One region of the Streptomyces sp. NPDC053755 genome, then DNA from elsewhere that is predicted to be linked to it. Evidence: riboswitches for the same ligand, from Rfam matches in the RefSeq annotation. Region 1 holds a riboswitch; each other region holds the start of a gene.

Region 1 (9,490 bases):
CGGCGCGGGTTCCGCCTCGGCCGCCGATGTCGCCACCTGGGACCGGGTGGCCGAGTGCGAATCGGGTGGCCTGTGGAGTGCCAACTTCGGCAACGGCCTCTACGGAGGACTCCAGTTCACCCAGGAGACCTGGGAGCGGCACGGCGGTCTCGCCTACGCCTCCAGCGCGGACCTCGCCAGCCGCGCGCAGCAGATCACGGTGGCCGAGCGGGCGTTCGCCGCGGGCGGCACGGAGTGGGCCACCTGCGCCCCCATCGCCGGCCTGACGAACGACGGCACCGTCCCCGACGTCGACCCGGGACCGCCGGTCACGCCGGAGGAGCCCACGGGCCCGGCCGCGGAGTCGAACCGCACCGCCGGCATCCCGGCCGGCCCCTCCGCGCCGGAGACCTTCCCCAGCGCTCCCGCGACCTCCCCGGCCGCGCCTTCGGCTCCCGCCTCCACCGCGCCCTCGTCGCCGGACGCCTCGGCGACCACCGGCGCGCCGGGCACCGGTGCCACGCCCGGGACCTCCACCGCGCCCTCCGCCCCGGTCGCCCCCGGCACCGGCAAGCACCGCGGAGGCGCCGCCCCAGAGACGGGCAATGCGGACAACACCCTCGAAACCGGTACAGACGCGGGCCGTGAGAGCGGTCGTCACGCTTCGCCGGCCGACGGGGCCGCCGGTGTCGACGGGACTGACGGGTCGACAAAGAGCGCGACACCCGGCGCGGGTGGGAACAACACGGACACTTCCGGCACCGCGGACGAATACACCGTGCAGCCGGGGGACAATCTGACCGAGATCGCCCAGGAGAACGAGCTGCCCGGCGGCTGGACCGCTCTCTATGACGCCAACCGCCGGACGGTGGGCGCCGATCCGGACCTCATCCTGCCTGGTCAGAGCCTCGACCTGTCGCCCGAAACGGTCCCCGCCCAGGGGTAGTTAGGGGCCCTATGTCCGGTTCTGTGTAAGTGAGACATGGGTCTCTTTGCCCGAACTGGCCCGCCACGTCCGCAAACTCTGCTCCTGTCGCTTCTCACCTGCGTAAACGCCCCTCGCCCAGGGGTGCGTAGGGGCGATTTCTCCCCTATGGACGTCTTTGAACTTCGTGGGGGTCTGTGTTTACGGTCGACACCGCTCGCCACCGCGGGCCCCGTCGACCGAAAACGCCGAATCCTGCCGTCGGCCGATGGGAACAGTCGTCGCGCAAGCGCCGTAGGCAGGAGCGGGGGACCCAGGTAAGTGCCGGTCCCGGCCGTCGAGACAGACGGCCGGAACGGCTTGGGGTGGAGCCGCGTGCTGGTCACGCGGCCGGACAACTCACTTGGTCCGAACCCGACAGCTCACCTCGCAGGCGTCGGTGAGGAGAACTTCATGCTGCTTTCGAGCAAGGGCAAGCACCGTCGCGCTTCCAAGGCCACCCGCGCCGTCGCGCTCGCCGGCATCGCCGGCGTCGCCGTGGCCGCCCCGCTGATGACCGCCGGGTCCGCCTCCGCGGCCACCGCCTCCGAGTGGGACACCGTCGCCCAGTGCGAGTCGGGCGGCAACTGGTCCATCAACACCGGCAACGGCTACTACGGCGGCCTGCAGTTCTCGGCCTCCACCTGGGCCGCCTACGGCGGCACCGCCTACGCCGCGACCGCCGACCAGGCCTCCAAGTCGCAGCAGATAGAGATCGCCGAGAAGGTCCTGGCGGGCCAGGGCAAGGGTGCCTGGCCGAGCTGCGGCGTGGGCCTCTCCGGCGCCTCGTACGACGGCGGCTCCGCCGAGGAGAGCGCCCCCGCGCCGGAGCGTCAGGCCGAGCAGCCGACGACCCGCAGCGAGAAGCGCACCGCGCCGAAGGCCGCGGAGCCCAAGAAGGCCGAGTCCAAGAAGACCGTCACCACCCCGACCGGCAAGAAGGTCGAGAAGGGCGACGGCGAGTACAAGGTCAAGGCCCACGACACCCTGAGCACCATCGCCGCCGCCCACGACGTCAAGGGCGGCTGGGCGAAGCTCTTCGAGCTCAACAAGGACATCGTCGACGACGCCGACCTGATCTACCCGGGCCAGCAGCTCCACCTGAAGTGAGCCCGGCGGCCCGTGTGAGTCCGGCGGCTTCCACGGGCCCCACGACCCTCCCGCGGTGACCACCCCGGTCCGGCGCGCCCTTCCCCCGTGCGCGTCGGGCCGGGGTTCCGCGCGTCACGGGCACGCCGTCGGCCCGCCCGGCCCGCACCCGGGAGCCCATCCGGCGGCCCGGCCTCGTTACTGTCCAGTAGTTCTGGGTTCGTCCGTCCCCATATGCATGCCCTTGGGTCCTTTTTCGTCCCAGCGGGCGGGCGCCCGGCGGGCTGGAGCCCCGGAGCCGGTTAGGCTCTTGCCGCAAGGCCAAAGCGACCCTGCACCGCATGCGTCACATCTAGCGTCACATCCCAGAAGGAGATGCTCGTGCCGTCCATCGACGTCGTCGTAGCCCGGGAAATCCTGGACTCCCGAGGCAACCCCACGGTCGAGGTCGAGGTCGGCCTCGACGACGGCAGCACCGGCCGTGCTGCCGTTCCGTCCGGTGCCTCCACCGGTGCGTTCGAGGCCCTCGAGCTTCGCGACGGGGACCCGAACCGCTACCAGGGCAAGGGTGTCGAGAAGGCCGTCCTCGCCGTCATCGAGCAGATCGGCCCGGAACTCGTCGGCTACGACGCCACCGAGCAGCGCCTGATCGACCAGGCGATGTTCGACCTGGACGCCACCCCGGACAAGTCCTCGCTCGGCGCCAACGCCATCCTCGGCGTCTCCCTCGCCGTCGCGCACGCCGCCTCCGAGGCGTCCGACCTCCCGCTGTTCCGCTACCTCGGCGGCCCGAACGCGCACCTGCTGCCCGTTCCGATGATGAACATCCTGAACGGCGGGTCGCACGCCGACTCCAACGTGGACATCCAGGAGTTCATGATCGCCCCGATCGGCGCGGAGTCCTTCTCCGAGGCGCTGCGCTGGGGCACGGAGGTCTACCACACCCTCAAGTCCGTCCTGAAGACCAAGGGCCTCTCCACGGGCCTGGGCGACGAGGGCGGCTTCGCCCCGAACCTCGACTCCAACCGCGCCGCGCTCGACCTCATCCTCGAGGCCATCAAGCAGGCCGGCTACGTCCCGGGCAAGGACATCGCGCTCGCGCTCGACTGCGCCGCATCCGAGTTCTACAAGGACGGCTCGTACGAGTTCGAGGGCAAGTCCCGCTCGGCCGCCGAGATGACCGAGTACTACGAGGAGCTCGTCGCCTCCTACCCGCTGGTCTCCATCGAGGACCCGCTGTTCGAGGACGACTGGGCCGGCTGGAAGGTCATCACCGAGAAGCTGGGCGCCAAGGTCCAGCTCGTCGGTGACGACCTGTTCGTCACCAACCCCGAGCGCCTGGCCCGTGGCATCGAGGAGGCGTCCGCGAACGCCCTCCTGGTGAAGGTCAACCAGATCGGTTCGCTGACCGAGACCCTGGACGCCGTCGAGCTGGCCCAGCGCAACGGCTTCAAGTGCATGATGTCCCACCGCTCCGGCGAGACCGAGGACGTCACCATCGCCGACCTCGCCGTCGCCACCAACTGCGGCCAGATCAAGACCGGCGCCCCGGCCCGCTCCGAGCGCGTCGCCAAGTACAACCAGCTCCTGCGCATCGAGGAGATCCTCGACGACGCCGCGGTCTACGCCGGCCGCAGCGCGTTCCCCCGCTTCAAGGGCTGAACGACCCCCCGCAGGTAGCTTCCGTACGTCCCCGCACCCGGTCCCGTACCGTGTGCGGGGACGTACGCGTGTGAGGGACGGACAGGGGAGGCGACACGACATGGCCGCGAAGGACCGGGACCGCTTCTCGACCGCGACCCGGATCAGACTCCTCGGGGAGCAGACCGCCGCCCGTGTCTACCGCTCCCAGACGCGCCGTCAGGCCCGCCGCTCACGGCTCACCGGCCGCGCGGCCTTCCTCGCCCTGATCGTCTGCTCGCTGGTCGTGGCGCTCGCCTATCCCATGCGCCAGTACGTCTCCCAGCGGGGCGAGATCGCCGAGCAGGAGCGCCAGGCCGCCGAGGCGGCCGCCCGGGTCGAGGAGCTGCGGGACGAGAAGGCGCGGCTCCAGGACCCGGCGTACGTCCGCCGTCTCGCCCGGGAGCACCTGCACTACGTCCTTCCCGGCGAGACCGGCTTCACCGCGAACGACCCCGAAGCGGAGCGCGCCCGCCGCGCCGAGCAGGGCGCGGCCGACCGCCCGTGGTACTCCAACCTCTGGGACGGCGTCGACCGCGCCGACGCGCCCCGCGGGGACGCGGGCGCGAGATGATGGTGCGACGGCACACGCGTCGCACCCGCACCGAGCCTCACGTACCGCGTCGCGCACCACGTACCCCCCAGGGGGGACGCGCGCCGCGGACCGTGGAGCGCACGCGCACCGCACCGCGGACCGCGCCGCCCACCTCACCGCCCACCGACGAGAAGACAGACGCAGGCATGGAAACGCCCCCTCCGCAGACCGCACGCACCGAGCCCACCGAGGCGGACGTCGCCGCATTCGAGGCGCAGCTCGGCCGGCCGCCCCGCGGGCTGCGCGCCATCGCGCACCGCTGCCCGTGCGGCAACCCGGACGTCGTCGAGACCGCGCCGCGGCTCCCGGACGGCACCCCGTTCCCCACCACGTACTACCTGACCTGTCCCCGCGCCGCCTCCGCCATCGGCACCCTTGAGGCGAACGGGGTCATGAAGGAGATGCAGGCCCGCCTCGGCACCGATCCGGAACTGGCCGCCGCCTACCGGGCCGCGCACGAGGACTACATCGCCCGCCGTGACGCCATCGACGTCCTGGAGGGCTTCCCGAGCGCCGGCGGCATGCCGGACCGGGTGAAGTGCCTGCACGTCCTCGTCGGCCACTCGCTGGCCGCCGGCCCCGGGGTCAACCCGCTCGGCGACGAGGCGATCGCCATGCTGCCGGAGTGGTGGGCCAAGGGCCCCTGCGTCACCCCCTGCGAGGAGAAGGAGGGGACGGCATGACCGGCACGACCCGGGTCGCGGCCGTCGACTGCGGGACGAACTCCATCCGCCTCCTCGTCGCCGACGTGCACCCCGAGACCGGTGAGCTGACTGAGCTCGACCGGCGGATGACGATCGTCCGGCTCGGCCAGGACGTCGACAGGACGGGGCGGCTCGCCCCCGAGGCGCTGGAGCGCACCTTCGCCGCCTGCCGTGAGTACGCCGCCGTGATCGAGGAGCTGGGCGCGCACAAGCTCCGCTTCGTGGCCACCTCCGCCTCGCGGGACGCGGAGAACCGCGACGAGTTCGTCGCCGGCGTGGCCGGGATCCTGGGCGTCGAGCCCGAGGTGATCAGCGGCGACCAGGAGGCGGAGTTCTCCTTCACGGGCGCGACGGCCGAGCTGCCCGGCGCGGACCGCTACCTGGTGGTGGACATCGGCGGCGGCTCCACCGAGTTCGTCGTGGGCGACCGCCATGTCGAGGCGGCCCGGTCCGTGGACATCGGCTGCGTACGCCTGACGGAGCGGCACGTGCGCAGCGATCCGCCGGCACCCGCCGAGATCGAGGCGGTCCGCGCCGACGTCCGGGCCGCGCTCGACCTGGCCGCGCGGACGGTCCCGATCACCGAGGCCGGCACCCTCGTCGGGCTCGCCGGATCGGTGACGACCGTCGCCGCCATCGCGCTCGGCCTCCCGGAGTACGACTCCACCGCGATCCACCACTCCCGGATCTCCCGCGAGCAGGTCGCCGAGGTCACCCGGCGGCTGCTCGAGGCCACGCACGACGAGCGGGCGGCGATCCCGGTCATCCACCCCGGGCGGGTCGACGTCATCGTCGCGGGGGCCCTGGTGCTGCTGGAGATCATGGAGCGCACGGGGGCCCGCGAGGTCGTCGTCAGCGAGCACGACATCCTCGACGGAATCGCCCTGTCCGTGGCATAACGGACACCCGGCGGCGGCCTCGGTGAGGGGCCGTCGAGAAAGTTCGTGAAGTTCTTCACAAGGAAAAGCGCCCCGAGGGGGGCCAAGAGGGGTCTTGAGGGCCTCCGGGGCCCCTGCCGGGGCGCTTTCGTAGGTGCGGAGCCCCGTTCGCACTCTGTTTCCATCGTGTGAACGCACCACGTGGTTCAGGGTTAACGACAGCTCTCCAGGCCAGTTCAACGGGGGTGAACAACGTGCGCCGTAACGCCCTGGTTCCTTTGCTGCATCATGACCTCGGTCACGTGGGCGGCGGAGTGTAGCAGAGGTGCCCGAAGTGCTTGTGAAGGGGCGCACGAGCGACCCCCCTCGGAGGGGTGGATACTCGATGGCATGAGCACCACGGAGCGTCCCAGGATCCTCGTAGTAGGCGGTGGGTACGTAGGCCTGTACGCAGCTCGACGCATTCTCAAGAAGATGCGTTACGGCGAGGCGACCGTCACGGTCGTCGACCCGCGCTCGTACATGACGTACCAGCCCTTCCTCCCCGAAGCCGCCGCAGGCAGCATCTCGCCGAGGCACGTCGTCGTCCCCCTGCGGCGCGTCGTGCGCGGAGCCGAGGTGCTCACCGGCCGCGTCACCACCATCGATCAGGACCGCAAGGTCGCCACGGTCGCGCCGCTCGTCGGCGAGGCCTACGAGCTGCCCTTCGACTACCTGGTCATCGCGATGGGCGCGGTCTCCCGCACCTTCCCGATCCCCGGCCTGGCCGAGCAGGGCATCGGCATGAAGGGCGTGGAGGAGGCCATCGGCCTCCGCAACCACGTCCTGGAGCAGCTGGACAAGGCCGACTCGACGACGGACGAGGACGTCCGCCGCAAGGCGCTGACCTTCGTCTTCGTGGGCGGCGGCTTCGCCGGCGCGGAGACCATCGGCGAGGTCGAGGACATGGCCCGCGACGCGGCGAAGTACTACACCAACGTGAAGCGCGAGGACATGCGCTTCATCCTGGTCGACGCCGCCGACAAGATCCTTCCCGAGGTCGGCCCGGAGCTGGGCCGCTGGGGCAAGGAGCACCTGGAGAGCCGCGGTGTCGAGATCTACCTCTCGACGTCGATGGACTCCTGCGTCGACGGCCACGTCGTGCTGAAGAACGGCCTCGAGGTCGACTCCAGCACGATCGTCTGGACCGCCGGTGTGAAGCCGAACCCGGCGCTCGCCCGCTTCGGTCTCCCGCTCGGCCCCCGCGGCCACGTGGACACCTCCGAGAAGCTCCAGGTGCAGGGCACCGACTACATCTGGGCCGCGGGCGACAACGCCCAGGTCCCGGACGTGGCCTCCCGCAAGGCCGGCGTCGAGAACGCCTGGTGCCCGCCGAACGCCCAGCACGCGCTGCGCCAGGCGAAGGTCCTCGGCGACAACGTGGTCTCCGGCATGCGGGGCTTCCCGCAGAAGACGTACGAGCACTCCAACAAGGGTGCGGTGGCGGGTCTCGGCCTCCACAAGGGCGTCGCGATGATCGTCATGGGCAAGATGAAGATCAAGCTCAAGGGCCGTCTCGCCTGGTACATGCACCGTGGCTACCACGGCATGGCCGTCCCGACCTGGAACCGCAAGATCCGCGTCTTCGCCGACTGGACCCTCGCGATGTTCCTGAAGCGCGAGGTCGTCTCCCTCGGTGCGATGGAGACGCCGCGCGAGGAGTTCTACGAGGCGGCCAAGCCGGCTCCGGCGCCCGCCGCCGTCGCCCCGGCGAGCCAGGAGAAGGCCAAGGCCTCCTAGCCCGCCGCCCCGCCTCGCCGCCCGCCGGCGAGACCCCGGGGAGCCGTGGCACACGCAGTACACGCAGTACCTCGCATGACCCGTAAGGGCCGTCCGCCATCCGTGGTGCGGGCGGCCCTTCGCGTGTTTTACCGAGTCGTTGTGCCACGGCGGGACTGGTTTCGCCTACGGACGGTGTTTACGTGGTGACGAACATTTCTGGGGCACGACATCACGGAGGTGTGCACCATGGCCGACGCCGCATTGCGGCTGACCACTCTCGCCGAGGAACTGCTGGGGGTCCCGCTCCCGGTGCGCCTGCGGGCCTGGGACGGCAGCGAAGCCGGGCCCGCCGGCGGCCCCGTCCTGATCGTCCGCGAGCGCCGCGCCCTGCGCAGGCTGCTCTGGAAGCCCGGCGAACTGGGTCTGGCCCGCGCCTGGGTGGCCGGTGAGATCGACGTCGAGGGGGACCTGTACGACGTCCTGGACCGGCTCGCCGAGTTCATCTGGGAACGCCCCGAGGAGACCCGCGGTGCCCTGGAGGCCGTACGCGACCCGAAGCTCCGCGCGGCCGCCGGCGCCCTGCTGAGGCTGGCGGGGCCGTTCCCGCCGCCGGCCCCGCCCGCCGAGGAGGTCCGCCGGCGCAGTGGCGCCCTGCACACCAGACGCCGTGACAGACAGGCGATCAGTCACCACTACGACGTGGGCAACGACTTCTACGAGCTGGTGCTCGGGCCGTCGATGGTCTACTCCTGCGCCTACTGGACCGAGGGCGGCACCCTGGAGGAGGCCCAGCGCGACAAGCTGGACCTCATCGCCCGCAAGCTCGACCTGAAGGAGGGCGACCGGCTCCTGGACGTCGGCTGCGGCTGGGGCTCCATGGCCATCCACGCCGCCCGCGAGTACGGCGCCCGGGTCGTCGGCATCACCCTCTCCCGCGAGCAGGCCGTCCACGCCCGCAAGCGCATCGCGGAGGAGGGCCTCGCGGACCGGATCGAGATCCGGGTGCAGGACTACCGCGACGTCAAGGACGGGCCGTACGACGCCATCTCCTCGATCGGCATGGCCGAGCACGTCGGCGAGGTGCGCTACCGCGGATACGCCGACACCCTGTACGCGCTCCTGAGACCGGGCGGACGGCTGCTCAACCACCAGATCTCCCGCCGTCCCGCCCCGGACGAGGACGCCTACGAGATCGACGAGTTCATCGACGCGTACGTCTTCCCCGACGGGGAGCTGGCGCCGATGGGCCGCACCCTCGCGACCCTGGAGGACGCCGGCTTCGAGGTGCGGGACGTGGAAGCCATCCGCGAGCACTACGCCCTGACGCTGCGTCGCTGGGTGGCCAATCTCGAGAGCCGGTGGGCCGAGGCCGTACGGATGGTCTCACCTGGCCGGGCAAGGGTGTGGCGGCTGTACATGGCGGCCTCGGCGGTCTCCTTCGAGCGCAACCGGATCGGCGTCAACCAGTTCCTCGCCGTGAAGACGCCGGAGGGAGGGACGTCCGGCGTGGCCCTGCGGCCGCGGGTGTGGAACGAGTCACTCCAGCGTTGATACGTTCGGGACCTCGGGCCCGGGAAAGGGGTGCCGGTGCGAACCGGCACCCCTTTCCTCCGGGTCTGAATTGTCATGCCTATGCCGCATGCTCCGGTATGCCGCATAGGCGTCGTCCAGGTTCGAGGGGGAACCCACCGTGCACCGCCCGACCCGTCTGCTGCTCACCCTGGCCGCCACCGCCGGACTCCTGGCCACCGCGGCCCTGCCGGGCAACGCCGCCTCGCCGTCCGCCGCCCCGGCGGCCACGGCCGCCGTCACCGCCGCCGAGGCCGTGACCACCACCGCC
Region 2 (9,490 bases), on a different contig from region 1:
CAGCGGGTCCGTACGGCCCGGCATGGGGCCGTACGGATGCCAGACGTGCGCCCGGTCCAGGGCCAGCAGCTCGCTGTCACGCATTGGGCGCGAGGTCCGTGCCGGCCCCCCGGCGACGGACCGCCACCAGGTCGGTACGGGCGTTCGGCACCTCGGCGCTCGCGGCCTCGGCGGCCTGCGCCGCCTCCGGCGCGGGACCGCCGCACGGACCGCAGCCGCCACCGGCCTCGGCGTGCGAGCCGCAACCGCCCCCGGCACCGGCCTCGGCGTGCGAGCCGCAGCCCCCGCCGGTCTCGGCGCCCGCGTGCGAGCCGCAGCCGCCCATCGCCGCGGCGAGCGCGTCGGCCCGGTGCTCGGGCAGCGTCGTCGTGCCGGCGCCCTCCACCTCGAAGCCCGCGTCCGCGATCATGTCGAGGTCCGCCTTGCCGGCCTGGCCCTCGCTCGTGAGGTAGTCGCCGAGGAAGATCGAGTTGGCGAGGTGCAGTGCCAGCGGCTGCATCGAGCGCAGGTGCACCTCACGCCCGCCCGCGATCCGGACCTCCACGTCCGGGCAGACGAACCGGACCATCGCCAGGATCCGCAGGCACCGCTGCGGGGACAGGTTCCACTCCTTGGCCAGCGGCGTGCCCTCGAAGGGGATCAGGAAGTTCACCGGCACCGAGTCCGGGTCCAGCTCCCGCAGCGCGTAGACGACGTCGACCAGGTCCTCGTCGCTCTCGCCCATGCCCGCGATCAGACCCGAGCAGGCCGACAGACCGGCGTCGTGCGCCTTCCGCACGGTGTCGACCCGGTCCTGGTAGGTGTGGGTGGTCGTGATCTCCCCGTACGTCCCCTCGGACGTGTTCAGGTTGTGGTTGTACGCGTCGGCTCCCGCGGCCCGCAGCCGCTCCGCCTGGCCGTCCGAGAGGAGGCCGAGGCACGCGCAGACCTCGACGCCCTCGTTCTGCTCCTTGATCGCCTCGATGGTCTTGCCCACCCGGTCCACGTCGCGGTCCGTCGGGCCGCGGCCGCTCGCCACCAGGCAGACCCGCTTGGCGCCGCCGGCCACTCCGGCGGCGGCCGCCTGGGACGCCTCGTCGGGCTTCAGCCAGGTGTACTTCAGGATCCCGGCGGTCGAGCCGAGCCGCTGCGAACAGTACGAACAGTCCTCCGGGCACAGACCGGACTTCAGATTGACCAGATAGTTGAGCTTCACCCGGCGCCCGAACCACTGGCGGCGCACCTTGCCGGCCGCGGCCACCACATCGAGCAGTTCGTCGTCGGAGGTCGCCAGCACGGCGAGCGCTTCTTCACGGGTCGGCAGCTCGCGCCGCAGCCCCTTGTCCACCAGCGTGTTCAGCAGGTCCATAAGGGCTGATCCTGGCCTACGGCACACCCCCCGGCCAAGGAGGAACCGAACAACAGCGCCTGTTTGAGGTGTGTGGATGGCCACACTCTGACCTCGGCCACGGGCCGCTAGGGTCTGTGCGCTGCCTACAAAAGGATCTGCCCCATGCACCGGGACGCGCACATGCCGGACGAGGACACGCACCGTACCCCGTTCGACTGGACGGACACCGAGGCACGCCGCCGCGCGGAGGCCGGTCTCGTCCGCACGCTGCGGCCGCGCGCCGCCGAGGCGGAGCCGCTCGACCTGGCGGGCAACGACTACCTCGGCCTCACCCGGCACCCCGAGATCACCGAGGCCGCCGCCGAGGCCGCCCGGCGCTGGGGCGCCGGCTCCACCGGTTCCCGGCTGGTCACCGGCACCACCCGGCTGCACTCCCGGCTCGAACGCGAACTCGCCGACTTCTGCGGCTTCGAGGCGGCCCTGGTCTTCTCCTCCGGCTACACCGCCAACCTGGCCGCCCTCACCGCGCTCAGCGCCCGTGACTCGCTGATCGTCTCGGACGCCGGAAACCACGCCTCGATCGTGGACGGCTGCCGGCTGTCCCGCGCGGAGACGGCCGTGGTCCCGCACGCGGACCCCGAGGCCGTCCGCAAGACACTCCACGCCCACGGCGGCCGACGGGCCCTCGTGGTGACCGACTCGGTCTTCTCGGTGGACGGGGACAGGGCGCCCCTGACCGAACTCGCCGCCGCCTGCCGCGCCCACGGCGCCGCCCTCGTCGTCGACGACGCCCACGGTCTCGGCGTCCTCGGCGAGGGGGGCCGCGGCGCGCTGAACGCCGCCGGGCTCGCGGGCGACGCGGACGTGGTCGCCACCCTGACCCTCTCCAAGTCGCTCGGCAGCCAGGGTGGCGCCGTCCTCGGCCCGGCCCGGGTCATCGAGCACCTGATCAACGCGGCCCGGACGTTCATCTTCGACACGGGGCTCGCTCCGGCCGCCGTGGGCGCCGCCCTCGCCGCTCTGCGCCTGATCAAGGGCGACCCGGCCCTGGCCGGTCGCGCGAGGACGGTCGCGACCACCCTGCACCGGCTCCTCACCGACGCCGGGCTGACCGCGGCGCGCCCGGACGCGGCCGTGGTCTCGGTGCGCGCCCCGTCGCCGGAGGCGGCACTGCGGTGGGCGGCGGACTGCCGCGCACAGGGCCTCGCGGTGGGCTGTTTCCGGCCGCCGTCGGTTCCGGACGGGATCTCCCGGCTGCGGCTCACCGCGCGCGCGGATCTGAGCGACAGCCAGATCGCCGAGGCGGTGGCCACGATCGTCCGGACGGCTCCGCGCCTGGCCTGAGGCCGTCCGGGGCGCCCGCGCGCACCCCTCCGCCCGCCCCGGGCGGGGCGACGCGGGCACCTCCTGTCCACCCGGGACGGGGCGGAGTTCACCGCTTCGGGCGACAGATGTCTGCATATCTTGGTGGATCGACCCCTATGGCGGCCCGATCGGTGGCACCCTGACGCGAAGTGCAGTCCGGGGCGGGGCCCCGATGGGAAGGACAGCGTCGCCATGGCAGACCACCAGGAAGCATCCGTCACGCTGCCGAGCGATCCCGCCTCGGTGTCCACCGCCCGGAGATATGTCGACGACGTCCTCAGGGAATGGGGGCTCGAGGCCGGCAGCGACACGGCCGACTCGGTGCGGCTGATCGTCTCGGAGCTGGCCACCAACGCCGTCCAGCACACTTTCGGGCAGTCGCCCACGTTCACCGTCGACGTCCGGCTGGAGCGCGGGGAGCGGCTGTGCGTGGGCGTCACCGACAGCCACCCCCGCTGGCCCCGGCGACTCCCGGCCGCGGTGCAGCAGGACAACGGCCGAGGGATGGTGATCATCCGTTTCCTCGCGGCGGAGGCGGGCGGCCGGCTCACGGTCGCCCCGACCGCCGACGGGGGCAAGACGGTCTGGATCAACCTGCCCTGGACGGCGCGGCGCCCCGTGTCGGCCCCGCTCGGGGGCGCCTGACGCGGTGTGAGCCACCTCGAGGCCGGCGGCGCCACCGCGCCCCCTTCGGCACCGCGCCCCCTTCGGCACCGCGCCCGTCCGTCACCGCGCACCCGTCCGACGCTGCGTCAGCCGTCGCGGGCCCGACGGCATCCGTCGGACACCGGCCGCGCGCGGCGGGCGTCCGGCGGCCGCGCGTCAGCGGACGCGGCCGTAGTACACCTTCGAGGACCAGATCTTGTCGAGCTTCACCCAGGAACCGGTCTTGGGGGAGTGCCAGATCCTGTTCTGACCGGCGTAGATGCCGACGTGATAGACCCTTCCGCCGGAGTGGAAGAAGACCAGATCCCCCTGCTGCCTGCTGGAGGCGGAGATGTGCTTGGTCTTGTTGTACTGCTGCTGCGCGGTACGGGGCAGCGACTTGCCCGCCTTCTTGTACGAGTAGAGCGTGAGCCCCGAGCAGTCGAACCGGCTCGGCCCGGCCGCTCCGTACTTGTAGGGCGATCCCTTCTTCGAGGCCGCGATGCTCAGCGCCTTGCCGGCGTGGGACGTCGCGGCCTGGGCCTCCGGTGCGGCACCTGGTGCCAGCAGCGTGCCGCCGACGGCGGCGAGGGTGAGAGCCGAGACGGCTCCGGCCCGGGACAGCAGGGACGGGACATGAATCTGCGCAGTCATGCGCAACCCTTCGTCAGCCGCCTGTGAAGGATGACCTGTCGGGTTCGGGCAGGCGAAGATGCCCGGCCGCGGCTGCGGCTTCACCCCAAGGAACGGCCCACCTGCTCGGTCGTCCCGTGTTGCTCGGGTCCTCCACTCCTGCCGATCCACCTCTGTCGACCAGACGTCCGGGACAGCGGCAGGACTCGGCGTCCGCCCGGACCGCCCCGCCGTGGTGGCGGGGGCTTGTCGTCGTCAGGGATCTTGACCCACATCCGGGGTGAAATCCGAGTTGAAACGGCGATATGTGAGGCTCCTCACCACTGATCCGTTCGGGTGGACAAGTAGGTTTCGTGATCTTCGGAGGTTTGCCCGACGAGCCCCGTACCAGGGGTGGGACGCCCGATTCAGCCAGATGTGTACAGCTGCGCTGCAACCCGCCCCGGCCATATGTAGATTCGTCGACTACGCCGAAAGGGGGAGGCTTTCTGCGCCCTCCGTGGGCCGAGTGGACCTCGACACGACACGCGACAATGTCAACTCGCCGGGGTCCTCGGAAGAGTGACCCGGTCCGCCCGGGCGCTCTCCGTCGAACACGCGGAGCGTGCGGGCCGGGATGTCGGCGTGTACCTCGCTCTCGCCCCGGCGCGCATGCGGAAGCCGCGTGCCCCCGTCCGCTACAGCGGAGGCACGCGGCGGTAGGCGGGGCGTCAGCCCACCGGTGCGGGCCGCGGGGCCGGGGCGGGGCCCGGCTCGGCGGCGGCCCGGGTGCGGCGCCCGCCCAGGGCCACCGCGGCGAGGCCGAGCGCCACCCACACGCCCAGCACCAGCAGCGGTGAGCCCGCGCCGGCGCCGTCGAAGAAGGCCACGGACCGCAGGGCCGAGCCGCCCGCACCCGGCGGCAGCAGCTGGCCGAGCGCGCCCGCGGGGGCCGGCAGCAGTTCGGGCGCGCTCGCCACGCCGGAGAAGGGGTTGCCGAACAGGACCATCAGAGGTGCCCCGAGGGCGAAGCCCGCCCGGCCGAGCAGCGCGGCGAGCCCCGCGAGCGCCGAGCCGATGGCGAGGACGGTGAGCGCGAGGACGCCGGCCTCGGCCCACCAGTCGCCGGTGAGCGCCCCGAGCCAGGTGTGGGCGAGTCCGGCGCCGACGATGCCGGCGAGCGCGGCGGCGCCGCACAGGGCGAGGACCGCCCGTCCGCGCCGCAGGCCCATGACCGTGATGACGATGCCCGCGGCCGTGCCGGCCAGGACGAGGGGGAAGAGGCTCGACCCGAACGCGCTGCCGCGCGGGTCGCCCGCGGGCGTGGATACGACGTCGACGACCTCGACCTGCGTGCCGGCGGGGACCTGGGCGGTGACGGCCTCCCGCAGGAGCCCCGCGACGACGGGGCTCGCGGCGGACGCGGTCAGCAGCCGCGGACCTTGCGGGGTGACGACCACGGCGCCGTATACGACCCGGTCCTCGATCGCCGTGCGGGCGGCTGCCTCGGAGTCGAAGCGGTGGACCTCGAAGGCGCCGTCGCGCTCGGCGAGGCGCTCTTCCAGCGGGGCGGCGGCGGCAGCGGGCCCGGCGACGCCGATCGGCAGGTCGTGCGGCGCGACCCGGGCGGCGGGCCAGGCGAACGCCCACAGGGCAAGGGCCGCGACGACCGGGATCAACACCATCACCGCGAGGGTCTTGCGGGTGCCGTTGGCAGGCATGGCGACTCCCATACAAAGAGAAGGATCGTTCGTTTTACGGCGGTGGAGTCACTGTCCCGCCGGAGTGGCCGCTTGTCAAGAATGAATGTTCGTTTTACATTCGGCCCATGGCTCGCGTCTCCCAGGAACACCTCGACGCCCGCCGCCGTCAGATCCTCGACGGCGCCGCGCGCTGCTTCGCCCGCAACGGCTTCCACGCCACCTCCATGCAGGACGTCCTCGGTGAGGTGGGCCTCTCGGCCGGCGCCGTCTACCGCTACTTCCGCGGCAAGGAGGAGCTGATCGCCGCCATCGCCGCGGAAGCGTTCGCCGGCATCCGCAGCGCGTTCGAGGACGCCTCGCGTTCCACCCCGCCGCCCACCCCCGACGTCCTGCTCGGCTCGGTCCTGCGGCTCTTCCTGGACAAGCGGATCGAGGGCGCTGACCGCCAGGCGTACGCCCGGCTCATCCTCCAGGTCTGGTCCGAGACGCTGCGCGACGAGCATCTCTACGCGACCCTCTCCGAGGGGTACCGCGCCATGCGCGAGGTGTGGTCGACGCTGGTCGACGCCTACCGAGCGAACGGGCTCATGGCGGCCGACGTCCCCGCCGACCGGGTCGCGCGCACCCTCATCGCCACCGCCCAGGGCTTCATCGCACAGCAAGCCCTCTTCGGCGACGTGGAGGTCGAGGTCCTGGAGGACGGGCTGCGCGGACTGATGTCCATGGAGACGCAAAGCCCGAGTTAACGCGTCGGAAAAACTTCCGCCCTAACGTGCAATGTCCGGCCCCGCAGCGCGTCTTTGCAGCTCAACAGAGTGTTGAAGATCGGTAAGGTCCGCTGCTGTCCGGGAGGGAACCGCCCGGTGGACGACGATGAGGTGGAAGCGTGCAACTGACCCCGCACGAACAGGAACGACTGCTGATCCACGTGGCCGCCGACGTGGCCGAGAAACGCAGAGCGCGCGGAGTGAGACTCAACCACCCCGAAGCCGTCGCCCTCATCACCTCGCACATCCTCGAGGGCGCCCGCGACGGCCGTACGGTCGCCGAACTCATGGCCTCCGGCCGCACGGTGCTCTCCCGCGACGACGTCATGGCCGGGATCCCGGAGATGATCCACGACGTCCAGGTCGAGGCCACCTTCCCGGACGGCACCAAGCTCGTCACCGTCCACGACCCCATCGTGTGACCGGGGAGCGACGCCGATGATCCCCGGAGAGATCCTCTACGCGGACGAGCCGGTCACCCTCAACGAAGGGCGTCCCGTCACCCGCCTCACCGTCCTCAACGCCGCCGACCGGCCCGTCCAGGTCGGCTCCCACTACCACTTCGCCGAGGCCAACCCCGGCCTCGACTTCGACCGCGCCGTCGCGCGCGGGCAGCGGCTGCACATCGCCGCCGGCACCGCCGTGCGCTTCGAGCCCGGCATCCCCGTCGAGGTCGAACTCGTACCGCTCGCGGGCCGGCGGGTCGTCCCCGGTCTGCGTGGCGAGACGGCGGGCCCGCTCGACCCGAAGGACGCCGACCATGCCTGAGCTCCACCGCGCCGCCTACGCCGACCTGTTCGGCCCCACCACCGGCGACCGCATCCGGCTCGCCGACACCGACCTGCTCGTCGAGATCGAGGAGGACCGCTCCGGCGGCCCGGGTCGCGCGGGGGACGAGGCCGTCTTCGGCGGCGGCAAGGTCATCCGCGAGTCCATGGGACAGGCCCGGACCACCCGCGCCGAGGGCGCGCCCGACACCGTCGTCACCGGCGCCGTCATCGTCGACCACTGGGGCGTGGTCAAGGCCGACATCGGCATCCGGGACGGACGGATCACCGGCATCGGCAAGGCCGGCAACCCCGACACCATGGACGGCGTCCACCCCGACCTCGTGATCGGCCCGGAGACCGAGATCATCGCGGGCAACGGGAAGATCGTCACGGCCGGCGCCGTCGACGCCCACGTCCACTTCATCTCGCCCACCCTCGTCGACCAGGCGCTCGCCGGCGGCATCACCACCCTCGTCGGCGGCGGAACGGGACCGGCGGAAGGCACCAAGGCCACCACCGTCACGCCCGGCCCCTGGCACCTGGCCCGGATGTTCGAGGCTCTCGACACCTTCCCGGTCAACATCGGCCTGCTCGGCAAGGGCAACACCATGTCGCGGGAGGCCATGCACTCCCAGCTGCGCGGCGGGGCGCTCGGATTCAAGATCCACGAGGACTGGGGGGCGACGCCCGCCGTCATCGACGCCTGTCTGAGCGTCTGCGACGAGACCGGCGCCCAGCTGGCCATCCACACCGACACGTTGAACGAAGCGGGCTTCGTCGGTGACACGCTGGCCGCCATCGCGGGCCGCACCATCCACGCGTACCACACCGAGGGGGCGGGGGGCGGCCACGCGCCCGACATCATCAGCGTCGTCTCCGAGCCGTACGTCCTGCCCAGCTCCACCAACCCGACGCGGCCGCACACCCTCAACACCGTCGAGGAACACCTCGACATGCTGATGGTCTGCCACCACCTCAACCCCGCCGTCCCCGAGGACCTCGCCTTCGCCGAGTCGCGTATCCGGCCCTCGACCATCGCCGCCGAGGACGTCCTGCACGACCTCGGCGCCATCTCGATCATCTCCTCCGACTCCCAGGCCATGGGCCGCATCGGCGAAGTGATCCTGCGCACCTGGCAGACCGCCCACGTGATGAAGAAGCGCCGCGGCGCCCTTCCCGGCGACAGCCGTGCCGACAACCACCGGGTCCGCCGCTACGTCGCCAAGTACACGATCAACCCGGCCGTCGCCCAGGGCATGGACCACCTCATCGGATCGGTCGAGACCGGGAAGCTCGCCGATCTGGTCCTCTGGGACCCGGCCTTCTTCGGCGTGAAGCCGCAGACCGTCCTCAAGGGCGGCCAGATCGCCTACGCGCAGATGGGCGACGCCAACGCCTCCATCCCCACCCCGCAGCCCGTCCTGCCCCGCCCGATGTTCGGGGCGCTCGGCAAGGCGGCAGCCGCCGGATCGGTCAACTTCACCGCCCAGGCGGCCCTCGAGGACGACCTGCCCCGACGGCTCGGCGTCCACAAGGAGTTCGTGGCGATCGGCAGCACCCGGCGGGTCACCAAGGCCGACATGCGCGAGAACGACGCCCTGCCCCGCGTCGAGGTCGACGCGGACACCTTCACGGTGACGATCGACGGGGAGCCCGTCGAGCCGGCGCCCGCCGCCGAACTGCCCATGGCCCAGCGCTACTTCCTCTTCTGACGGGCCCGTGATGAGCCGTTCCGCACTCCTCGTGCTCGCCGACGGGCGTTTCCCCGCCGGCGGGCACGCCCACTCCGGCGGCGCCGAAGCCGCCGTCAAGGCCGGCCGGATCACCGACGCCGCCGACCTCGCCGCGTTCTGCCGGGGCCGGCTGCACACCACCGGCCTCACCTCGGCGGGCATCGCCGCCGCGGCGGCGCTCGGCCACGACCCGTACGAGCTCGACGCGGCCGCCGACGCCCGTACGCCCTCGCCCGCCCTGCGCGCCGCGGCCCGCAGGCTCGGCCGGCAGATGATGCGGGCGGCGCGGTCCGTCTGGCCCTGCGCCGACCTCGACGCGCTGGCCGCCGCCTTCCCGCGCGGCGCCCACCAGCCCGTCGTGCTCGGCGTCGCGGCCCGCGCCGCGGGCCTCGGGCCCGAGGACGCCGCGCACTGTGCCGCCTACGAGGCGGTCAGCGGCCCCGCCACGGCCGTGGTCCGCCTCCTCGGCCTCGACCCCTTCCAGGCCACCGCCGTCCTCGCCCGTCTGGCGCCCGAGCTCGACCGGGTCGCCGAGCGGGCCGCGGCGGCCGCCCACGCGGGCGTC
Region 3 (9,490 bases), on a different contig from region 1:
TCCCACTCCGGCTCGTCCTTGCGGTACTGCTCCAGCGTGGTGCGGCGCCACACTCCGCGGGTGTGGCCGGCGCTCTGCCGGAAGTCGTAGAGATACGCGCCGCGGCGGCGGGTGTACGGGATCCGGTCGGGCGCGTCGAGGACCTCGCGCAGTTCGGCCGTCATGGCCTGGAACCCGGGATCGGCCGTCAGTTCCGCGACCGTCTCGGCGTTGCGCTCGCGGACCCAGGCCAGCGCCGCTTCCCCCTCGGTCTCCTCGAGCCACAGATAGGGGTCGGCGCCCGCGTCGATGCCGCTGTCGGTGTCGGTGTCGGTCACGCGTCGGCGGGGACGGCAGCGGCCGGGGCGGGGGCGTCGAGTTCCCAGGAGTGGCGCTTGAACTCGCGGAGGAAGTCGGGGTGGTCCTCCCAGTGGCGGGCGACACCGCGCAGCACGTCCCAGTTGTGCTCCAGCGCCTGGTCGATGATGTCCCGGGTGGTCCGGTCGGCGGTGGCCCGCTGCTCGGCGAGGCCCTTGACGGCCGCGGCGGCCCTCACGGTGTTGAGCAGCGCGCGCAGGGAGCGGGAGGTGTCGTCCATTCCGAAGCCGTGCTCGCTGCCGGTCTCGGCGTCGAACAGCGGGCGCAGGCGCGCCTCGATGAACGCGGTGACGCGCTCGAAGTGCTGGGCGTCCATCAGGTCTTCCTCTCCTGGGGCGGGCGCGGGTCGGCCCGCCCTCCCGGGTGGTTCGCGGGTGGGGCACGGCGCGCGGCGGGGGCCGGTTCCCCGGCCGCCGGCGGGCGCGTCGCGATTATCGCGCGTCGCGGCGCGGGCCGGGCGAAGGGGGCCGCCCCGGTCCGGTCGGCGCCGTCGGCCGGTGGACGGGGACCGGGCCGGACGGGAGGTGCCTCACGGGCGGCCGCGAGAGACGGGCGTGGCCCGGAGCGTCCGCTTCGGGGTCGAGCGCACGCCACGCGGGGGTGCCGCGCGGTACCGGCCTCCTGTGCGTGCCCCGGAGCGTGGGCGCCTGGGGCGGGGCCCACGGGTGGGCGCCTCGCGGGATGGGCGCCTCGCTGACGAGCGACGCCGCTGCGCGTCACAGCCGCAGCGGCGTCGCTCGGACGTCGTCCCAGAGGCCGTGCGCCTCCGCCGGGCCCTCGTCGCGGTCGGCGGGGACGGACCAGACATGGACCGGACCGCCGGTCCGGCCGTCGAGCTGCTCCCAGCCGGGGTCCCCGTCGGTGGCGAAGGCGGCCCAGGCGCGGACCATGCGGCGCGAGAGGGCCCGGTCGTCCGCGTCGGCGGGGCCGCCGGTGAGGAAGTCGACGCCGACGGCGTCCAGCGTGCCGAGGGCGAAGGGGACGTCCGCCGCGTGCCAGGCGCGGACCGTGGTCCCGTCGGCGCGGGTGCGGCGGCGGTCGAACCGGGAGAGGCGCGTGCGGCCGCCGGCGCGGGCATGGGACCGCGCGAGGCGCGCGGTGTGAGCGGCGAACAGCGCGTCCCCGGCCAGCGCGAGGTAGATGTCCAGGACCGGCCGGCCCGTCATGAGGGCGCGGTAGCGCTCGACGAGGTCGTCGGGGAGGTCCCAGTGCGCGGTGAAGCGCGCGAGGTCGTCCTCGGTGGTGGCCGGGGGCATGCTGCCGACCTGGTGCATCAGCCAGTACTCCTCGGTGGTGTGACATGCCAGGAGGTCGATGTCGCGGCCGGCGCCGTCGGCGAAGGCGTCGAACGGGTCCGCGGTGAGGAGTTCACCGTCGAGGACCGGTCCGTAGATGACCGTGTCGTAGTGGAGCGGTCCGGAGTCGGGGTCGGCGGCGTACCGCGCCACGACGCGGTCCGAGGCCGCGACGAGCGTCCGGGGGGGCGCGGAGAGCAGGCCCTCGGCGGTGAACGGGACTTCGGCGGCGTCGGCGACCTGTCGCGCGAGGCCCGCGGCGAGGTCCGGCGGGAAGGACGCGTCGGGGACGCTGTGCGCGATGGCGCGGTGGAAGAGGCCGTCGGCTCGTCGGCTGCTCATCAGGCAGGCCACCGCCCCGGCGCCGGCGGACTGCCCGGCGACGGTGACGTCGGCCGGGTCTCCGCCGAAGGCGGTGATGTGGTCGCGTACCCATTCCAGCGCGGCGATCAGGTCGAGCAGTCCGCGGTTGTCGGGGAAGCCGGGCACGTGGCCGAACCCTTCGAAACCGAGGCGGTAGTTGCAGGTCACCACGGTCAGACCGGCGCGGGCGAGGGCGGATCCGTCGTAGTCGGGCTGAGCGGAGGAGCCGAAGGTGTAGGCGCCGCCGTGGATCCAGAACAGCACGGGGAGCGGGCCCTCGGCGTCGTCCGGCGTCCAGACGTTGAGGGTCAGGACGTCCTCGTCGCCCGGGCGCCAGACCGGGGCTCCGGGCAGTTCCGCCGACTGCGGGGCGACGGGCCCGAAGCGCGTGCAGTCCCGTACCCCGTCCCAGGGCTCGACGGGCCGGGGCTCGCGGAAGCGGGCGGCCCCGAAGGGCGGTGCGGCGTAGGGGATTCCCCGCGTGACGCGCAGTCCGTCGGTGATCGTTCCCCCGACCTCGCCGAGCTTCGTCGTCACGGTGGCCCCGGTCGCTGACACACCCACAGATGCTCCCCCATCGGTTCGCGGTCCGGCCGGTCCGTCCGTCCGGCTGCACAGGCTTCCACGGCGCCCACGGCCCGGCAATCGCATAATCCGCCGTCGTCGGTGTTCGCGAGTCGGCCACCTCGGCGCGGGCGCCGGTCGTCGTCCAGACCTCTCGGTACGGCGGCGTGCGAGGGCTCCGACGCGGTACGTCGCCCCGTGCGGCCACGCGGGGCCGCACGGTCACGGCAACGGCCGGTCGCGGTCGCGGTCGCGGCGACAGTGCGGAGGTGCGCTCAGCCCGTCGGGGATCGACCGCACACCGCTCCGCCTTCGGGGAGCCCACGGCCCTCCCCTCCTCGGTGCGAGACGGGCCGGTCCGGCCCCGGGCAGGTCACGGCCTGTCCGGCTGGCCCGCCGCGCGCCGGCGAGCCCGTCCGTCGGCGACGGTGTACGCGAGACCCGGAAGCACCAGCGCCACGCTCGCCCCCAGGGGCACGCCGAACAGCGGCTCCACACCGGCGAGCCGGTCGGTGATCACGAGGGCCGGGAGGCCGGCGACGAGCGCGACCAGCCAGCCCCTTCCCAGGCCCAGGGAGCCTCGGCGCAGCTCGAGCGCGACGGTGACCACGGCGATCGCGGCACAGAAGGCCAGGTGGCCCGCGGCGACATCCACGGCCGGCGTCCACCGGCGCAGGTGGGTGATCAGCAGCAGCACGCCCGCGACGAAGGGGATCATGGCCGCGAGGCGCGCCACGCGCCGGTGCAGCGGCCGGCGGGCGGCGGCCCAGGAGGCGGCGAACGCCTTGACGTCCTCCCCGACCACCTCGCGCGGGGTGCGCCCGGCGGCCTCCGCGTCCTGAAGGTGGGCGGCCAGCTCGGCGAGCATGTCGCGGACGGCCGCGTCGTCGATGCCGCGGTACTCCCAGTTGCTGCGGCACACCGCGAGTACACGTTCGGATGTCATGTGGTCGTCTCCCCCGTCGGTTTCGATGGTGCGGTCAGTCGGCCCGGTCAGGCCGATCCGGCCCGGTCGGGCCTGCCAGGACACGGCCGGCCTGGGCGGCGAAGTCCCGCCAGACGGCTCGCCCGCTGTCCAGTTCGGCGCGGCCCGGCCCGGTGAGCCGGTAGTACTTGCGGGGCGCGCCGCCGCTGGCCGACGGCGCCCGGTAGGACTCGACGAGCCCGGCCCGCTCCATCCGGGCGAGCAGGGGGTAGATGCTTCCCTCGCTCACCGGCTCCAGACCGCTCTCCGCGAGCGCTTCGACGAACTCATAGCCGTACCGTGGTCGTTCGGCGATCAGGGAGAGCAGACAGAGGTCGAACACCCCGCGCAGAAGCTGGCTGCGCCGCTGGTCGCCGGCGCCCGGCAGCTCCTTTGTCATGCGGCGCATGATAGTGAGCGACTACCTTGCGCCACAAGGCACCCTTCTCCCCCCACCCTCGTGGGACATAAAGCACCAAAAGGGATATCAAGGGATATTGATGTCGTTTCCTTTTGAGGTTGCACACTACGGTGAATAACGCATAAAAACCGATATCACTCCCCCGGTGACATGAATCACGCCCCTGCCCGGAACGGCCCCCGGCGACCCGGCGACCCCCTGCTGCCCAAGGGAGTTCGGCCCCGGCCTTCCCCGCGCCGAGGGCCACGTCACACCACGGGCACACATTCTGGAATTACCCGCACGGCCAGGGACTTGTTTCCGTCGACATTTCTCGCCTACGGTCACCTGCATTCGAGCGGATCGCCGAATCCTGCCACCGCCCGAAAGACCAACTATTCACCCGTCGGCAGGAGCGGGGGACCCACCTTTCTCTCCGGTTCGGGATTCCGGATCGGATCGGGGTGAAGTCGCACACGTGCGGCCGGGCATCTCCAGCCCGAACCCGACAGCTCACCCCGCAGGCGCCGGAGAGGAACCCATCATGCCTGCACACGGTAAGCACCGGCGCCCCAAGCACCGTCCCCTGACTCGTGGCCTCGCCCTCGCCGGCACCGGCGGCGCCGCCCTGGCCCTGCCGCTGGTCGCCACCGCCGCCGCTCACGCGACGCCCTCCGCCGCCTCCGGAACGCCCACCGGAATTGTCACGGAGAAGACCGTATCCAGCGCCGTGGAAAAGATCAAAGAATCGATTCCCGCCGCCTCGACCCCGGCGCGTTCCTACACGGTCACGGCCGGTGATTCCCTTTCCCTGATCGCGCACGAGCAGGGCGTACGCGGCGGTTGGAAGGTCCTTTACGACATCAACCGAAGCGTCGTGGGTGACAATCCGTCACTCATCCACCCGGGTCTGGAACTGACGCTCCGGAAGCAGGCGGCCGCGCCCAAGGCGCCTGCCAAGGCCGAGACCACGAGCAAGCCGAAGGCGAAGGCCAAGGCCAAGCCGAAGAGCACGGCGAGCACGAGCGCCGACCGCGCCAGCCGTTCGCAGGACCGCGGCGCCGCGCCCGTCAAGGCGGCGCAGGCGGCCGCCCCCGCCGCCGCGCCGGCCGCTCCGCGCTATACCAACGACCTCGACGGCTGGATCCGCGAGTCGCTGGACATCATGGCCTCGTACGGGATCCCCGGCACCTACGAGGGGATCCAGCGCAACATCATGCGGGAGTCCTCCGGCAACCCGCAGGCCATCAACCTCTGGGACTCCAACGCCCTCAAGGGCACTCCCTCGAAGGGCCTGCTCCAGGTGATCGAGCCGACGTTCCTCGCCTATCACGTCCCCGGTACGTCGATGGACCTCTTCGACCCCGTCGCGAACATCACCGCCGCCTGCAACTACGCGGCCGACCGCTACGGCTCGATCGACAACGTCAACGGCCCCTACTAAACGGCCGGTGAGGACGACGACGGCGAGGACCCGGCCGCTCGGGGGCCGGGACCTCGCCGTCGCCGTGCGCCCCCGGACCGGGCCGTAAGCGGTCTGCGGCATTCCGTCCCACGTGCCGACGGCGGAAGGCAGGATGGGCCCTTCGCAGACCCGTGGCCGGGGAGACCGCGGGTCGTCGCCGAAGGGGGAGACAGTTGAAGAGAAGCATCGCCTGGTGCGCCGGCGCGGTCGCGCTGGCGGCTCTGATCACCGGGGCGGGGCCCGCCACGGCCGACTCCGCGACCGCGCGAGCCGGGATCTGCGAGCCGGGACCGAAGGTCCTGCCCTCGCTCGCGGCCTCGGCGGGCGGCGCGTTCGCCACCGAGGGCGTGCACGACCTCGGGCCCCGCCGCCTCGCCGTCGGCGCGAGCGGCGGCCTGCCCGTGTACTGGACCGGCGACCGGGTCCACCCGGTGCCCCTCCCCGCCGGTTACGACGAGGGGGTCGTCCGCGCGGTCAACCGCAAAGGGCTCATGGCCGGCTGGCTGACGCGGCGGTCCGACCGCACGGTGGCGCTGTTCACCTTCCGCAGGGGCGACACCGCTGTCCGCCTCCTCGGCGAGGGCGGGACGTCGGGACAGGCCGACATCGACGTCAACGACTCCGGGGTCGTGGCGGCCGTCGACACCGACGGCACACCGAAGGCGTGGCGGGGCGGACGCCTGCTGCGCACCCTCGCACTGCCCCCGGACTCCGGTCCCGGCACGATCGTCACCCGCGTCACCGGCATCAACGCGCGCGGGGACGTCGTCGGCGCGGCCGAGCGCTCCTACGAGTCGGAGGAGGGCTTCGCCTTCGCCTCGTTCCCCGTCCTGTGGCCGGCCGACGGGGGCCCGGCGCGGGCGCTGCCGGTGGCCAGGGCGGAGTATCTGGTGCACAACCTGGCGGAGGGCGTGGACGACGCGGGGCGGGTGGCCGGGTACGTCTCCGTCAGCGACCGGTTCGACCCCGACCACCAGCCGTGGGTCTGGACGCCGCCGCACGCGGACCACGGCGGCTCCCCCGGCGTGCTCGCCGGTCAGCGGGAGGGCACCTTCGAGGCGGTCAGCCCGACGACGAACGTCTCCGTCGGCACCGCCATGACCCATGAGGAGGGCGCCCCCCTCAAGCCGTACCAGGCCCAGCTGTGGCCTGGGCAGGGCCCCGTCCGTGCCCTGCCGTCCCTGGCCCCCGACGGCTCCGCGCGCGCCAGGGCCGTGTCGGACGACGACCGGGTGGGCGGCGTGGCCGTGGACGCGGCGGGCACCGCCCGGCCGGTGGTCTGGGGCTGCGCGAGCCGCCAGGCGTACCTGTCGTAGCGGCTTCTCCGGACGCGAACCGCCGCCGCCCGGGTCCGCCGGGCGGCGGCGGTGTCCTCGCGGGTCCTCCCCGTCCTGGCCTCGGCCGCGCGACCGCCGGTGAGGACGGGACGGCCTCAGCGTGCGATGTCGGCCTTCGGGCCCATGACGATGACCGGCTCCTTCGCCGGGTCCAGAGCGCGCAGCAGCTCCGGCATCACCTCACGCGCGAGTGAGACGCATGCCTGGGTCGGCCCGCCGTGGTCGACGTGGATCCACACGCCGCCGCCCTTGGCCGCTCCCAGCGGCCTCCTCTTGTCGAGGGGGGTCGTGCCGGGGATCCGGTTGTAGTCGATGGCGATCACGTAGTCGAAGGAGCCTTCCAGTGGCTCGCCGGCGAAGCCCGTGCCCTGGACCGCGAACTCCTCGTCCTGGTCGTACGGCAGCAGCGAGCCGGGGTCCGGAAGCCTCCCGCCGGCGTCGCCGACGCGGAACACGCCGATCGGCGAGCGCAGGTCACCGGCCACGTGGTCGGCGGTCCAGCCGCGCAGCGCGTTGTGGGCGGGCCACGGTCCGGCGACCCGGTTCCACCGCCTGCCGGCGTCCCGCTCGTAGAGCACGGCCGTGGCCTCGTTGGTGGTCGCCGTCTCTCCCAGCACCACCAGGGCCTGGGTGCTGGCCGCGGGGAGGGCCGCACGGGTGGCCGGGCCGACACCCGGGATGCGGTCGACCCAGGCGGCCTGCGGCCTCGGGGCCGGTCGGTCCTGCGGTACGGAGTCGCGGTCGCCGGGTGGTCCCGCGGCTCCCCTGAGGGGTGCGGGGGGTGGTGCCTCGGTGCAGGCGGCGAGGAGCAGCGCCGCGCACAGGGTGGTCGTCAACGCTCGTAGGGCGGCCTTGCGGACAGGCATGGGACGGCATCCTCCGACGCTGGGGGGGGGGGAGCGGAGCAACGCAGCGATCCGTACCCGCTCCGCCTGCGTCTCCTGCCCCCGGTCCGCACACTCACCCGTCCAGGGCACGCGGCGGCCTGACGGGGCGGCGGAGGGCGGCGGCGTCCCTGTCCGGCCCGGGACGGCGGGCCGGGGCGACGGGCGCCCATCGGGTGCGGGTCAGGCGGCCAGACCCAGTTGCTGGCGGACCACGATCGCGTTGAGGCGGATCGTGTACGGGGCGACGTCCGCGATCCCCAGCGCGCCGACCCGTTCCTTGTCCAGGCCGACGGTCACGTCGATGCAGAAGGCGATCGCGTACATGTACGCGCCCGTCTCCTCGTCCTGCAGGGCGAAGAACAGATCGCGGTAGTAACGGGTGCGCTCCTGTGCCTCCTCGTAGTACGAGAGCCCCGGCTCGCCCTCCTGCGCGGCGAGGCCGGTGAACGCGTGGACGAGTTCCTGCTCGATGGTGTCCCAGAAGGACGCGTCGGCGAACTCCTCCGGGAGCGCCTGGCGCACGGCCTCCTTGAGGGAGAGCACCATGACCAGGACCGGGGCGTTCTCCTGGAGCCCCCAGCCCCGGACCATCTTGACGATGGCGCTGTCCGGTATCGCGGAGGCCGCCTCCCTGATGTTGTCGAAGTCGAAGTTGACGGTCGCCGGGGCGATCGCCTCCTGGAACAGCCGGTCGATGACGCGGGCCTGGTCGATATGGTCCGGGCCCACCTCGATGACGGTCTTGAAAGCTGCGGCCATGCACTCCTCCTGGTGTCGCGGTGATCTGCGGTGATCAAGAGGGGTCAGTATGCCGAGGGGAGGCACGGCGGGGCGACGGCGTCCCGCCGTGCGGACGGCGACGGGGAAGGGCGGCCCTCGTCACCGGGAGAGGTGGTCGGCGAACCAGCGGGCGGCGAGGTCACCGACCCGTTCCAGGGTGCCCGGTTCCTCGAAGAGATGACCGGCGCCGGCGACGACGTCGAGCCGGTTCTCGCAGCGCAGTGCGGCACGTGCCTGCTCGTTCAGGTCGAGGACCAGGGGGTCGGCGCCGCCCACGATCAGGAGGGTGGGGGCGCGGACACCGGCCAGGCGCGGGCCGGCCAGGTCCGGGCGGCCGCCGCGGGAGACGACCGCGGACACCGGGGACGCGGGATCCGCCGCGGCCCACAGGGCGGCGGCCGCGCCGGTGCTGGCGCCGAAGTAGCCGATCCCGAGGGCTTCCGTGCCCGGCCTGTCCCCGAGCCACCTCGTGGCCTGGGCGAGGCGCTCCGCGAGCAGCTCCGTGTCGAAGACGTGGGCACGATCGGCGGCCTCCTCCTCGGTGAGCAGGTCGAAGAGCAGCGTTCCCAGACCGGCGCGGTGCAGCATGTCCGCCACGGCGCGGTTGCGGGGGCTGTGCCGGCCGCTGCCGCTGCCGTGCGCGAAGAGGACGACCCCGGTGGTCCGTTCGGGAACGACCAGCCGGCCCGAGACGGCCGCCGCGCCCAGGGGGATGTGTACGTCGGTGTCCTCCCGCTCGGCCCGGGCGGGAGTGTCCGCCCGCGACCCGCCCGGCGGCCGGTGGCGGGCCAGGCAGGCGAGGACCTCCTCGTCGGCGGTCTGGGCGAAGTCGCCGTAGAACTGGCCGATGGCGTAGAAGCCGTCGGGTTCGTGCACGCAGACCGTCTCGTCCGCCTCGCCGTGAACCCGGTCGGACCATCCGTGGGGGGCGACCGGGACGGCGAGCACGATCCGGGCGGCGCCCCGGGCCCGGACCACGCGGCAGGCCGCCAGCGCGGTGGCGCCGGTCGCCAGTCCGTCGTCCACGACCAGGACGGTACGGCCCTCCAGGGGGACCGGCCGGCGGTCCCCGCGGTAG

The links. Region 1 has a riboswitch for cyclic di-AMP ahead of AB0K65_RS13140 (transglycosylase family protein). Riboswitches for the same ligand answer to the same signal wherever they lie in the genome.
Positions count from the first base shown of each region.
Region 2: another riboswitch for cyclic di-AMP. It lies ahead of AB0K65_RS08500 (C40 family peptidase); the one in region 1 lies ahead of AB0K65_RS13140 (transglycosylase family protein).
Region 3: another riboswitch for cyclic di-AMP. It lies ahead of AB0K65_RS19035 (LysM peptidoglycan-binding domain-containing protein); the one in region 1 lies ahead of AB0K65_RS13140 (transglycosylase family protein).

Region 1 is NZ_JBFASK010000010.1:131,026-140,515, forward strand. Features, by position in the region: gene AB0K65_RS13135 (transglycosylase family protein) at 1-925, shown strand, start outside; cyclic di-AMP (ydaO/yuaA leader) riboswitch at 1,141-1,355, shown strand; gene AB0K65_RS13140 (transglycosylase family protein) at 1,358-2,053, shown strand; gene eno (phosphopyruvate hydratase) at 2,408-3,694, shown strand; gene AB0K65_RS13150 (septum formation initiator family protein) at 3,795-4,286, shown strand; gene AB0K65_RS13155 (DUF501 domain-containing protein) at 4,454-4,990, shown strand; gene AB0K65_RS13160 (Ppx/GppA phosphatase family protein) at 4,987-5,910, shown strand; gene AB0K65_RS13165 (NAD(P)/FAD-dependent oxidoreductase) at 6,280-7,668, shown strand; gene AB0K65_RS13170 (cyclopropane-fatty-acyl-phospholipid synthase family protein) at 7,897-9,201, shown strand; gene AB0K65_RS13175 (phospholipase D-like domain-containing protein) at 9,341-9,490, shown strand, end outside.
Region 2 is NZ_JBFASK010000005.1:214,307-223,796, reverse strand. Features, by position in the region: gene AB0K65_RS08520 (adenosylmethionine--8-amino-7-oxononanoate transaminase) at 1-84, opposite strand, end outside; gene bioB (biotin synthase BioB) at 77-1,348, opposite strand; gene AB0K65_RS08510 (8-amino-7-oxononanoate synthase) at 1,493-2,674, shown strand; gene AB0K65_RS08505 (ATP-binding protein) at 2,888-3,340, shown strand; gene AB0K65_RS08500 (C40 family peptidase) at 3,518-3,994, opposite strand; cyclic di-AMP (ydaO/yuaA leader) riboswitch at 3,998-4,170, opposite strand; gene AB0K65_RS08495 (ABC transporter permease) at 4,684-5,673, opposite strand; gene AB0K65_RS08490 (helix-turn-helix domain-containing protein) at 5,781-6,401, shown strand; gene AB0K65_RS08485 (urease subunit gamma) at 6,542-6,844, shown strand; gene AB0K65_RS08480 (urease subunit beta) at 6,861-7,190, shown strand; gene AB0K65_RS08475 (urease subunit alpha) at 7,183-8,904, shown strand; gene AB0K65_RS08470 (urease accessory UreF family protein) at 8,915-9,490, shown strand, end outside.
Region 3 is NZ_JBFASK010000018.1:113,584-123,073, reverse strand. Features, by position in the region: gene AB0K65_RS19060 (prolyl oligopeptidase family serine peptidase) at 1-317, opposite strand, end outside; gene AB0K65_RS19055 (hypothetical protein) at 314-673, opposite strand; gene AB0K65_RS19050 (carboxylesterase family protein) at 1,074-2,552, opposite strand; gene AB0K65_RS19045 (hypothetical protein) at 2,953-3,525, opposite strand; gene AB0K65_RS19040 (PadR family transcriptional regulator) at 3,560-3,943, opposite strand; cyclic di-AMP (ydaO/yuaA leader) riboswitch at 4,298-4,483, shown strand; gene AB0K65_RS19035 (LysM peptidoglycan-binding domain-containing protein) at 4,488-5,387, shown strand; gene AB0K65_RS19030 (hypothetical protein) at 5,582-6,724, shown strand; gene AB0K65_RS19025 (hypothetical protein) at 6,841-7,611, opposite strand; gene AB0K65_RS19020 (Type-2Aa cytolytic delta-endotoxin) at 7,813-8,391, opposite strand; gene AB0K65_RS19015 (phosphoribosyltransferase family protein) at 8,512-9,490, opposite strand, start outside.